One region of the Serinicoccus shuyuelongi genome, then DNA from elsewhere that is predicted to be linked to it. Evidence: predicted binding sites of a transcription regulator. Region 1 holds the regulator's gene; the other holds the start of a gene.

Region 1 (5,472 bases):
CCTTCGTGTGGGGTCGGCCGATGATCCGCGCCCTCGGGGTGCTGAAGAAGTCCGCGGCCCGGGCCAACGCCGACCTGGGAGAGCTGGACGCCCTCGACGAGCGGGCGCGGGCAGCCCTGGTCCAGGCGGCGGACGAGGTCGTGCGCGGCGAGCTGGACGAGCACTTCCCGCTGGTCGTCTTCCAGACCGGCAGCGGCACCCAGAGCAACATGAACAGCAACGAGGTGATCGCGCACCGCGCCGACGAGATCCTCACCGGCGAGCTCTCCGCCGAACGCACCGTCCACCCGAACGACCACGTCAACCGTGGCCAGAGCAGCAACGACACCTTCCCGACCGCCATGCACGTGGCCGTGGCCCTGGAGCTGAGCGAGCGCTTGTACGCCCCGGTCGAGCAGCTGCGGGACACGCTGGCTGCCAAGGCGGAGGAGTTCTCCGACGTGGTCAAGACCGGACGCACCCACCTGCAGGACGCCACCCCGCTCACCCTCGGCCAGGAGATCGGCGGTTGGGTGGCCCAGCTCGACTTCGGCCTGGAGCAGGTGCGGCACGCGCACACCGGGGTGCTGCGGCTGGCGATCGGTGGCACCGCGGTCGGCACCGGCCTGAACGCGCACCCCGACTTCGGTACTGCGTGCGCGGCCTACATCGCGCAGGAGACCGGTCAGGACTTCGCCGTGGCCCCCGACCACTTCGCCTCGCTGTCGGCGCACGACGAGCTGGTCGCGGTCAGCGCCGCGCTGCGCACCCTGTCCGGCGCCCTGATGAAGATCGCCAACGATGTGCGCTGGCTTGCCAGCGGGCCGCGGACCGGGATCGGCGAGATCACCATCCCGGAGAACGAGCCGGGCTCGAGCATCATGCCCGGCAAGGTGAACCCGACCCAGTCCGAGGCGCTCACCATGGTCGTCACCCGGGTCTTCGGCAACGACGCCTGCGTGGCCTTCGCCGGCACCCAGGGCAACTTCCAGCTCAACGTCTTCAAGCCGGTGATGGCGCACGCCGTGCTGGAGTCGATCCGGCTGATCGCCGACGGCTGCCGCAGCTTCGACGAGCACTGCGCGTCCGGGATCGAGCCGCACACCGCCAAGATCGAGGAGAACCTCGCCCGCAACCTCATGCTGGTGACCGCGCTGAACCCCCACATCGGCTACGACGCCGCGGCTGCGATCGCCAAGACCGCGCACCGGCAGGGACTGACGCTGCGCGAGGCGGCGCTGGACAGCGGTCTGCTGACCGGCGAGCAGTTCGACGCCTGGGTGGTGCCGGCCGACATGACCCACCCGCGGGCGGTCGACTGACCGCCGCTCGCCCGGTCGGACGCGGGGCTCCGGGTGCCGGACCCCCGAACGGGTAGACTGGCACTCGGGAATGACGAGTGCCAGCAGCGCCACGCCGACCGGCCAGGAGGGAGAACGATGAGCGACGACCGCAGGCTCGAGGTGCTCCGCGCCATCGTGCAGGACTACGTGCGCACCTCCGAGCCGGTCGGGTCCCGGTCCCTGCTGGAGCGCCACCAGCTGGGGGTCTCCGCGGCCACCGTCCGCAACGACATGGCCGTGCTCGAGGAGGAAGGCCTGATCACCGCGCCGCACACCAGCGCGGGCCGGGTGCCCACCGACGCCGGCTACCGGATGTTCGTGGACCGGCTGCAGCAGATCAAGCCGATGACCCGGGCCGAGCGGGCCGCGATCGCCCGCTTCCTGGACGGCGCGGTCGACCTGGACGACGTGGTCTCCCGCACCACCCGGCTGCTCTCCAGCCTGACCCAGCAGGTGGCCGTCATGCAGTACCCCCGGCTGTCCCGGTCGGCGGTGCGGCACGTCGAGCTGGTCCCGGTCGGGGGCACCCGGCTGATGATCGTCCTCATCGTCGACACCGGGCGGGTCGAGCAGCGGGTGGTCGACGTCGGACGCGACCTGACCGGGGACCCGGACGTGGTGGCCCAGCTGCGCGGCGTCGTCAACGAGCTGTCCGTCGGGCAGCGGTTGAACGAGGTGGGCGCCCGCCTGGCCGACGCCGACGAGCGGGTCGCCCCGGCGGACGCCGAGCTGGCCCGCACCGTCGTGGACGCGCTGACCCTGGCGGCGCAGGAGCGTGCCGAGGAGCGGGTCGCTCTGGCCGGCACCGCCAACCTGGCCCGGGTGGGCAGCGACTTCCCGACCTCGCTGTCCCAGGTGCTGGAGGCGCTCGAGGAGCACGTGGTGCTGCTCCGGTTGATGGGCAGCATGGCAACCGTCGACCGGACCGAGGCGGTGGCCGTCGCGATCGGTGCGGAGAACCCCTACGAGCCGTTGCGCACCACCTCCGTCATCGCCACCACCTACGGGACGGCGGGCGGCCTCGGTGTCGTCGGCCCGACCCGGATGGACTACCCGCAGACGATGGCCACCGTCCGTGCCGTCGCCCACTACGTCGCCGACATGCTCGACGGGTGAGCAACCTCACGGCATACCCGAGAAGCACGCACCGTTGACGAGTGCGGACCTGACCTGTTGACCGTTACGCAACCCCAAGGACATGCCACCCCGTGAATGACTACTACACCGACCTCGGAGTCTCCCGCGAGGCCTCTGCCGAGGAGATCAAGAAGGCCTACCGCAAGAAGGCCCGCCAGCTGCACCCGGACGTGAACCCCGGGGCCGAGGCGGAGGCCGAGTTCAAGCGGGTCAGCCAGGCCTACGACGTGCTCGGCGACCAGGCCAAGCGCGCCTCCTACGACCGCGGCCAGGACCCCTACGGCGGGGCCACCGGCGGCTACGGCCAGGGCTTCACCTTCAGCGACATCATGGACGCCTTCTTCGGCGGCACCTCCGCGGGCACCCGCGGCCCCCGCGGCCGGGTCCAGCGTGGCCACGACGCGCTGGTCCGCCTCGACATCGACCTGGCGACCGCCGTCTTCGGCGGCGAGCAGACCCTGCAGATCGACACCGCGGTGGTCTGCAGCACCTGCACCGGGGCCGGCGCCCAGCCGGGCAGCGGCACCCGCACGTGCGACGTGTGCAGCGGACGCGGCGAGGTGCAGCAGGTGCAGCGCTCCTTCCTCGGTCAGGTGATGACCTCCCGTCCCTGCCAGGCCTGCCGCGGCTACGGCGACGTCATCGAGCACCCCTGCTTCGACTGCTCCGGGGAGGGGCGCGTGCGGACCCGTCGCGACCTCACCCTCAAGGTGCCCGGCGGCGTCGACTCCGGCACCCGGATCGCGCTCGCCGGCGAGGGCGAGGTCGGACCGTTCGGCGGCGACGCCGGGGACCTCTACGTCGAGATCGCCGTCGAGGCGCACGACACCTTCCAGCGCCAGGGCGACGACCTGCACTGCACCCTGGAGGTGCCGATGACCGCGGCCGCCCTGGGGGTCACCCTCCCCGTCGAGACCCTGGACGGGCCGGTCGAGGTCGACCTGCGGGCCGGCACCCAGCCCGGCCAGACGATCCGGCTCGACGAGAAGGGCGTCACCCACCTGCGCGGCCAGGGGCGTGGGGACCTCGTCGTCCACCTCGACGTGAAGGTGCCGACCAGGCTCACCGACACCCAGCGCGACCTGCTCGCCCAGCTCGCCGAGAGCCGAGGTGAGTCGGTGCCGACCGGGCGGATGGGCAGCGCCCACTCCCGCAAGCACAGCCTCTGGGACGCCCTGCGGGGTCGCTGACCAGATGAGTGCACCGCTGTTCCTGGTCGATCCCGGGTCGCTCCGGGCGGACGAGTTGCTGCTCGGGGGGGACGAGGGGCGGCACGCCGTCACCGTGCAGCGGATCCGCGCCGGTGAGCAGGTGCTCGTCGCCGACGGCCAGGGCAGCGGCGCGCTCTGCCGGGTCGAGGCGGTGCGCCCGGGAGAGGCCGACCTGGTGGTGCTCGACCGCCTCGACTCCCCGGCGCCGGCCCTCAGGCTGGTGCTGGTGCAGGCCCTGGCGAAGGGGGACCGGGACCACCAGGCCATCGAGGCGGCGACCGAGCTCGACGTGGACGAGGTGGTGCCCTGGCAGGCCGGCCGCAGCGTGGTCCGCTGGCGTGGGGACCGGGGCGTCAAGGCGGCCCGCCGGTGGGAGCAGGTCCTGCGGGCCGCGACCAAGCAGTCCCGCCGGCTGCGGGTCCCGGTGCTGGGGGAGACGGTGGAGCTGTCCGCCCTGCTGGAGCGGGTGCAGACCGCGGACCTGGCCCTGGTGCTGCACGAGGAGGCGACCCGCCCGCTGTCGGACGTGCCGCTGCCCGAGGCGGGGGAGGTGCTGCTGGTGGTCGGCCCGGAGGGGGGCGTCTCGCCGGACGAGCTGGACGCCCTGACCGGGGCGGGGGCATACCCGGTGCGGCTCGGGAGCACCGTGCTGCGCACCTCGACCGCCGGTCCGGCCGCGCTGGCCGTGCTGAACTCCACCACGAGGTGGCGGTGACCGGGCAGCAGCCCGAGGCCCGCCCGCGCAGCCGCGACATCTTCGCACCGGGCATCCGTAGCGCCTCGGTCGGTGCCACCGCGCTGATCGCCCTCTTCGCGCTGGAGTACATCGCCGTCGGCGCAGCGATGCCGACCGTCGCCGCGGCCCTGGACGGCTACCACCTCTACAACATGGCCTTCGGCGCGACCGTCGCCGCGAGCGTGGTGGGGATGGTCGTCGGCGGCTGGTGGGCCGACCGTCAGGGACCGCGCCCCAGCGTGGTCACCGGGACCGCGCTCTTCGCCGGCGGCCTGCTGCTGGCGGGCACCGCCGTCAGCATGGAGGTCTTCGTCCTGGGCCGCGCCCTGCAGGGCCTGGGCAGCGGCGCCTCCACGGTCGCCCTCTACGTGGTCATCGCCCAGCGGGTGCCCGACCGGCTGCGTCCCGCGGTCTTCTCGCTGCTGGCCGCGGCCTGGGTGGTGCCGGGGCTCGCCGGGCCGCTGCTCACCGGGGCGATGGTCGAGCACCTGTCCTGGCGCTGGGTCTTCCTCGGGGTGGTCCCGCTGGCGGCGCTGTCGCTGTGGGTGCTGGGCCCGGCGCTGCGGGCGACCCGCCGCGGGGGCGTCGGCGCGCACCTGCGCCGCACGACGATCCTGTGGGCGGTCGCCGCGGCGCTCAGCGTCGGCGTGCTCAACCTGGCCGGCGAGCGGGTCGAGGGGCGCGAGTACGCCATCGGGGCGGTCTCCCTGCTGGTGCTGCTGGTCGCCGCCCGGCAGCTGCTGCCGCGCGGCACCCTGACGCTGGGTCGTGGGCTGCCGTCGGTGATCGGCGTGCGCGGGGCCCTCGGCGGGTCGTTCGTGGCGGCCGAGGCCTACCTGCCGTTGATGCTGAGGGACGAGCACGGCTACTCCCCGGCGCAGGCCGGCGGTGCCCTGGCCGCCGCCTCGGTCGCCTGGGCACTGGGGTCCTGGTGGCAGAGCCGGTTCCCGCCCGGCGTGGACCGGTATGCGCTGATGATGGTCGGGGTCGTGCTCTACACCGTGCTGATGGGCGTGCTGGCGCTGGTGTTCTGGACCTCCCAGCCCGGGTGGATGGTGATCGCCGT
Region 2 (5,472 bases), on a different contig from region 1:
GCCCTTCCTGCCCCGTCGGATCGGGCTGGTGACGGGCCGCGCGACCGCCGCCGAACGGGACGTCCTGGCCGGTGTCCACCGTCGCTGGCCGGCGGCCCGGGTGGAGGTCCGTCAGGTCGCCGTCCAGGGCACCGACACGGTGCCTGCGGTCTGCGCCGCGCTGCGCGAGCTCGACGCCCTGGACGAGGTCGACGTCATCATCCTGGCCCGTGGCGGGGGCTCCTTCGAGGACCTGCTGCCCTTCTCCAACGAGGCGCTCGTCCGGGCGGTGTCGCAGGCCGGGACGCCGGTGGTCTCGGCGATCGGCCACGAGAGCGACTCCCCGTTGGTCGACTTCGTCGCCGACCTGCGGGCCTCTACCCCCACCCACGCCGCCGCCTCGGTGGTCCCCGACGTCGCCGACGAGCAGCGGGGGCTGCTCACCGTCCGCGCCCGTGCCCGGCGCGCGCTCACCGCCCGGATCGGCCGCGAGCGCGACCGGGTGCGCGACGTGATGGGCCGTCCGGTGATGGCAGACCGGGCCGCCATCGTGGCCCAGCACCGTCGGGAGCTGGCCGCGACGCGCACGCGCGGGCAGGCGCTGCTCAGCTCCCGCCTGGACCGCGAGCGCGACCGCAGCGAGCAGCTGGCCCGGCACCTGCGCGCGGTGTCCCCCCAGCACATCCTCGAGCGGGGGTATGCCGTCGTACGCCACGGCGACGGCCGGATCGTCCGCGACCGCGAGGAGGTCGCGGCGGACGAGCTGCTGCGGGTGAGCGTGGCCCACGGCGACTTCGCGGTGCGGCCGGTCACCCGCTAGCTCGTCGGCAGGCCGGACAGTCGCAGAGCCGCAGCTGGTGCGTGGTCCCGGCGTTCCAGAGGCTCCCCGGTGGGTGAAGCGGCTCGCGGGCCCCACCGGGCATCGTGAAGGTGGCCACCAGCACCGGTTCCGGGTCGAGGTCTCCCGGCCCGCGGCAGCACCGGCACCCGCTGTAGCCGCGGTCACCACCCTGGTGCGAGGTGGCCCGGTGCCGGCAGGTCCGGCACAGGTGCATCAGCACGCTCACGGGCGCTCCGGCGCCAGCGGCATCACCAGGGCGAGCCGGGAGCCGCTCTCGTCCTGCAGCAGCCAGGGGCCCAGGTCGGACGGCAGCCTCAACTGCCCCCCGGGGCCCACCTGCTCCACCGCCTCCCGCAGGTAGGTCCGGTCGACCCGCCGCTCCCCCAGGGCGAACGGAGCGGGCCGCCCCTGCCGGCTCTCGGCGTGGCCGTCCTCTACATCGTCCCTGTCGTCCCCGTCGAGCCCGTCGTCGAGCGCCTGCGCCAGCTCGCCGAGGTCACCCATCACCTGTCCCCCGGGCACCGTCTCCAGCACGACTCGGTAGTCGGGGTAGTCGGCCTCGGGGACGAGCGGGACCTGGAGCGGGGGCCCTGCCTCGGGACGCACCCGCAGCTGCCCCGGAGCCACCACGAGCTCCACCTGCCCCTCCTCCGGGAGCTGCGCCAGCAGGTCGTCCACCCCGTCCGCCCCGAGCACCACCGAAACCGGCCACGGCGCCGTCGCCCGGAGCCGGGTCGAGGCCAGCGCCAGCCGGTACCGGTCCGTGGCCACCACCCGCAGCTCGTCCCCCAGGCACTCCAGCAGCACCCCGCCCAGCTCCGGGAAGCGGGAGTCGGTGGAGACGGCATACCGGACGGCGCGCAGAGACGACCCGAGGCCGGCGGCGTCCACCGGCACCGCGCCCACCACGTCCCCGGCCAGAGCCGTCACCCGCGCCAGCTGGGTGCGGGCCTGCTCGAGCCCCCGCTCCAGGCGCCGGACGTGGGCGCCCAGCAGGTCCCGCACGGTTTCGGTGTCCGCGCCGGCCTCGAGCACCGCCGCCATCTCGGCCAGCGGCATCTGCACCCGACGCATCCCGGCGAGCATCCGGGCACGAGGCACCTGGTCCTCCTGGTAGCGCCGGTAGCCGGTGACCGGGTCGACCCGGGCGGGCGGCAGCAACCCGTGCCGGTCGTAGAAGCGCAGCGCGCTCACGCCCAGGCCGCTGCGCCTGGACATCTCGCCGATGGGCAGGAGGTGGGGGTCCATGAGCCCAGGCTCCGCCCTCGACCTGGGTGAGGGTCAAACGTCCAGCACGTCCAGCACGTCGAGCGCTCCGTCGCTGCTGCAGTCCCGGCCGCGTACGGTGGGACCGTGACTTCACCCGCAGCCGACGACACGACCCCGCCCGCCCCGGTGGACGAACTGAGCTACGAGCAGGCCCGCGACGAGCTGGTCGCGCTGGTGGCGCGTATCGAGTCGGGTCAGGTGCCCCTGGAGGAGTCGATGGCCCTCTGGGAACGCGGCGAGGAGCTGGCGGCCCACTGCCAGGGCAAGCTCGACGCCGCTCAGGAGACCCTGGACCGCGCCACCCGGCGTGGCGAGGACGCCGGAGAGCCGGCCGAGGGCGACTCCGCGGCCACCCCGGAGCAGGACCCCGCGACCGGCGAGGGTGAGCAGGTCACGGCCACCGAGGCCACACCCGCTGCCGAGCCCGAGCGCTGAGCACCCTCCCGAGCACCGGGTCCTGAGGACCCGGTCATCATTCCTGGGCCCGGACCGCCCTCAGCAGCTCCTCCGCCTCGGCCTGCCCGGCCGTGCCGTGCACCACCACGGTCGCCCCACCGGTGACCTCCGGCCCCAGCACCCAGGCGTTCTCCGCGTTGCCGGAGTCGGCCTCCCAGGCCTGCCAGGCCTGCTCCCCCACCGGCCCCGGCAGCACCTGCTCGCCGACGGGCTCGGCGCCGGAGAGCACCGAGTCCTCCCAGTCCGGGGAGGCGTCCGAGGCCTGGTGGATCGCAAGGTACTCCCCCTCCGGTGTCACGTAGGACACGTGCCAGGTCGGCAGCTGCTCGAGCGGCTCGAACCAGGCCACGGTCGGGGTCCATCCCTCGCCGACCTCCGGCACCCAGACCGGCCACGCGGCCTGCTCCGCGGCGTAGGACGCGGTGGTCGTCACCTCGACCCTGCGGGGTTGCGGCTCGGTCGGGTTGTAGGTCAGCGACCACCACACCAGCACCAGGGCCAGCACGATGAGCGTGGAGTAGACCATGTTGCGGATCGTGTAGGAGGCGAGGCGCTGGCGACGTCGGTCCGGGGCGGGGGACGTCGGGGCGCCCGAGGAGGGGGCCTGCGATGCGCTGCTCACCCCCCTATGGTCGCATCCGACCAGGGTGGCCCCCGGACCCGGCGCACCCGATAGTCTGACGACGCGCACCGCCGACGAAGGAGTCGCTCATGGCCGACCGTTCACCCAAGACCACCGACCAGGTGCTCCCCGACCGCAACCTCGCGCTGGAGCTGGTGCGCGTCACGGAGGCCGCCGCGCTCGCCGCCGGACGCTGGGTGGGCCGCGGGGACAAGCTGCTCGCCGACAACGCCGCGGTGGAGGCGATGCGCAAGGTCATCTCCCAGGTCGCGATGGACGGCGTGGTCGTCATCGGTGAGGGCGAGAAGGACGAGGCGCCGATGCTCTTCAACGGCGAGCACGTCGGCGACGGGTCCGGTCCCGCGGTGGACGTCGCGGTGGACCCGATCGACGGGACCACCCCGACCGCCAAGGGGATGGACAACTCGATCGCCGTGATGGCGGTGTCCGAGCGCGGGACGATGTACGACCCGTCCGCCGTCTTCTACATGGACAAGCTCGTGGTCGGGGCCGACGTGGCCGACCGCGTCGACATCCGCCTGCCGGTGCACGAGAACCTGCGCCGGATCGCGCGGGCCAAGAAGCGTTATGTCGAGGACCTCACCGTCATCATGCTCGACCGCCCCCGGCACGACCGCTACACCGAAGAGGTACGGGAGGCCGGGGCGCGGCTGCGCTTCATCACCGACGGTGACGTCGCGGCCGCGATCGCCGCCGCCCGGGAGGACTCGTCGGTGGACATGCTCATCGGCATCGGCGGCACCCCCGAGGGCATCATCACCGCCTGCGCCATGAAGGCCATGGGCGGCGTGATCCAGGGCCGGCTGTGGCCCAAGGACGACGACGAGCGCCAGAAGGCGATCGACGCCGGTCACGACCTGGACCGCGTGCTGTCCACGGACGACCTGGTGACCGGCGACAACTGCTTCTTCGTGGCGACCGGGATCACCACCGGTGAGCTGCTGGGCGGCGTCCGTTACGGCTCCGGCACTGCGGTCACCCACTCGCTGGTGATGCGCTCGCGCTCCGGCACCATCCGCGAGATCACCTCCCACCACCGCCTGGACAAGGTGGCCGCGATCGCCGACGCGCTCTCCCCGGAGTCCCGCTGATGGCCGGTGTGCTCACCGTGGGTGAGGCACTCATCGACATCGTCGTGCCGCACGGGGACGGCGAGCGCAGCGAGCACGTGGGCGGCTCCCCCGCCAACGTCGCGATCGGGTTGTCCGCGCTCGGGCACCCGACCCGGCTGGCGGCATACCTGGGCGACGACGAGCACGGGCACCGGGTCCGCGAGCACCTGGAGCGCCACGGGGTCGAGCTCACGGACGGGTCGATGGAGGCACCGCGCACCTCGACCGCCACCGCCCACCTGGACGCGGACGCGGTCGCCACCTACGACTTCGACCTGTCCTGGCGGCTCGGACCGCAGCAGCTGGACGGGATCGGCCACGTCCACACCGGCTCGATCGCGGCGACCCTCGAGCCCGGTGGGTCCGCGGTGGCCCGGCTCATGGCCGACGCCCGGCAGCACGCCACCGTGTCCTACGACCCCAACGCCCGGCCCTCGATCATGGGCTCGCCCACCGACGCCCGGCAGCGGATCGAGGAGTGCATCGGCCGCAGCGACGTGGTCAAGGCCAGCCTGGAGGACGTCGAGTGGCTCTACGGGGACGCCGACGTCGTCGAGGTCGCGCACCTATGGGGGCAGCTGAGCCCGCACCTGGTGGTCATCACCCGGGGTGGCGAGGGGGCGGTCGTCCACCTGTCCCGGGACGACACCACCATCGAGCTGCCGTCGTTGACCGTGGACGTGGTGGACACCGTCGGGGCGGGCGACTCCTTCATGTCCGGCCTGCTCAGCGGCCTGCTGGACGCCGACCTCCTGGGCTCCCCGGACGCCCGCACCCGCCTGGCCAGGGCGGACCTGGAGGACATCGCCCCCGCCCTGGAGCGGGCCGTCGCCTGCGCCGGCTGGACGGTCGCCCGGGCCGGGGCGGCGGCACCGACGCGGGAGGACCTGGAGATCGGCTGAGCCCGGCCCACTAGGCTGAGCGCCATGTCCGGATCATCCGCCTTCGAGGACCTCCTGCAGGCCAACGAGGAGTATGCCCTCGCCCACGCCGACGCGCTCAGCGGCTACGACGGCATCGCCCGCGCCGGGGTCGCCATCGTCACCTGCATGGACTCCCGGATCGAGCCGTTGCAGCTGCTCGGCCTGACCCACGGCGACGCCAAGATCTTCCGCAACCCGGGCGGCCGGATCACCGACGCGGCCCTGGAGGCCCTGGTGCTGGGGGTGCAC

What was found. The regulator HrcA, encoded in region 1, represses chaperone genes, less so after heat shock. The targets are predictions, from matches to a motif close to TTNGCACTCGNNNNNNNCGAGTGCNAA.
Region 2: ACI3EY_RS11870 (DNA polymerase III subunit beta family protein) is a predicted target of HrcA. The motif match lies at 2,079-2,105, and genes of this name have one in related genera.

Annotation. Positions count from the first base shown of each region.
Region 1 covers NZ_JBJFZU010000006.1:98,367-103,838, reverse strand. The annotation lists gene fumC (class II fumarate hydratase) at 1-1,301, shown strand, start outside; gene hrcA (heat-inducible transcriptional repressor HrcA) at 1,419-2,438, shown strand; gene dnaJ (molecular chaperone DnaJ) at 2,531-3,649, shown strand; gene ACI3EY_RS09630 (16S rRNA (uracil(1498)-N(3))-methyltransferase) at 3,654-4,385, shown strand; gene ACI3EY_RS09625 (MFS transporter) at 4,382-5,472, shown strand, end outside.
Region 2 covers NZ_JBJFZU010000010.1:7,181-12,652, reverse strand. The annotation lists gene xseA (exodeoxyribonuclease VII large subunit) at 1-799, shown strand, start outside; gene ACI3EY_RS11875 (hypothetical protein) at 789-1,046, opposite strand; gene ACI3EY_RS11870 (DNA polymerase III subunit beta family protein) at 1,043-2,068, opposite strand; gene ACI3EY_RS11865 (exodeoxyribonuclease VII small subunit) at 2,174-2,524, shown strand; gene ACI3EY_RS11860 (DUF4245 domain-containing protein) at 2,562-3,167, opposite strand; gene glpX (class II fructose-bisphosphatase) at 3,257-4,279, shown strand; gene ACI3EY_RS11850 (carbohydrate kinase family protein) at 4,279-5,202, shown strand; gene ACI3EY_RS11845 (beta-class carbonic anhydrase) at 5,227-5,472, shown strand, end outside.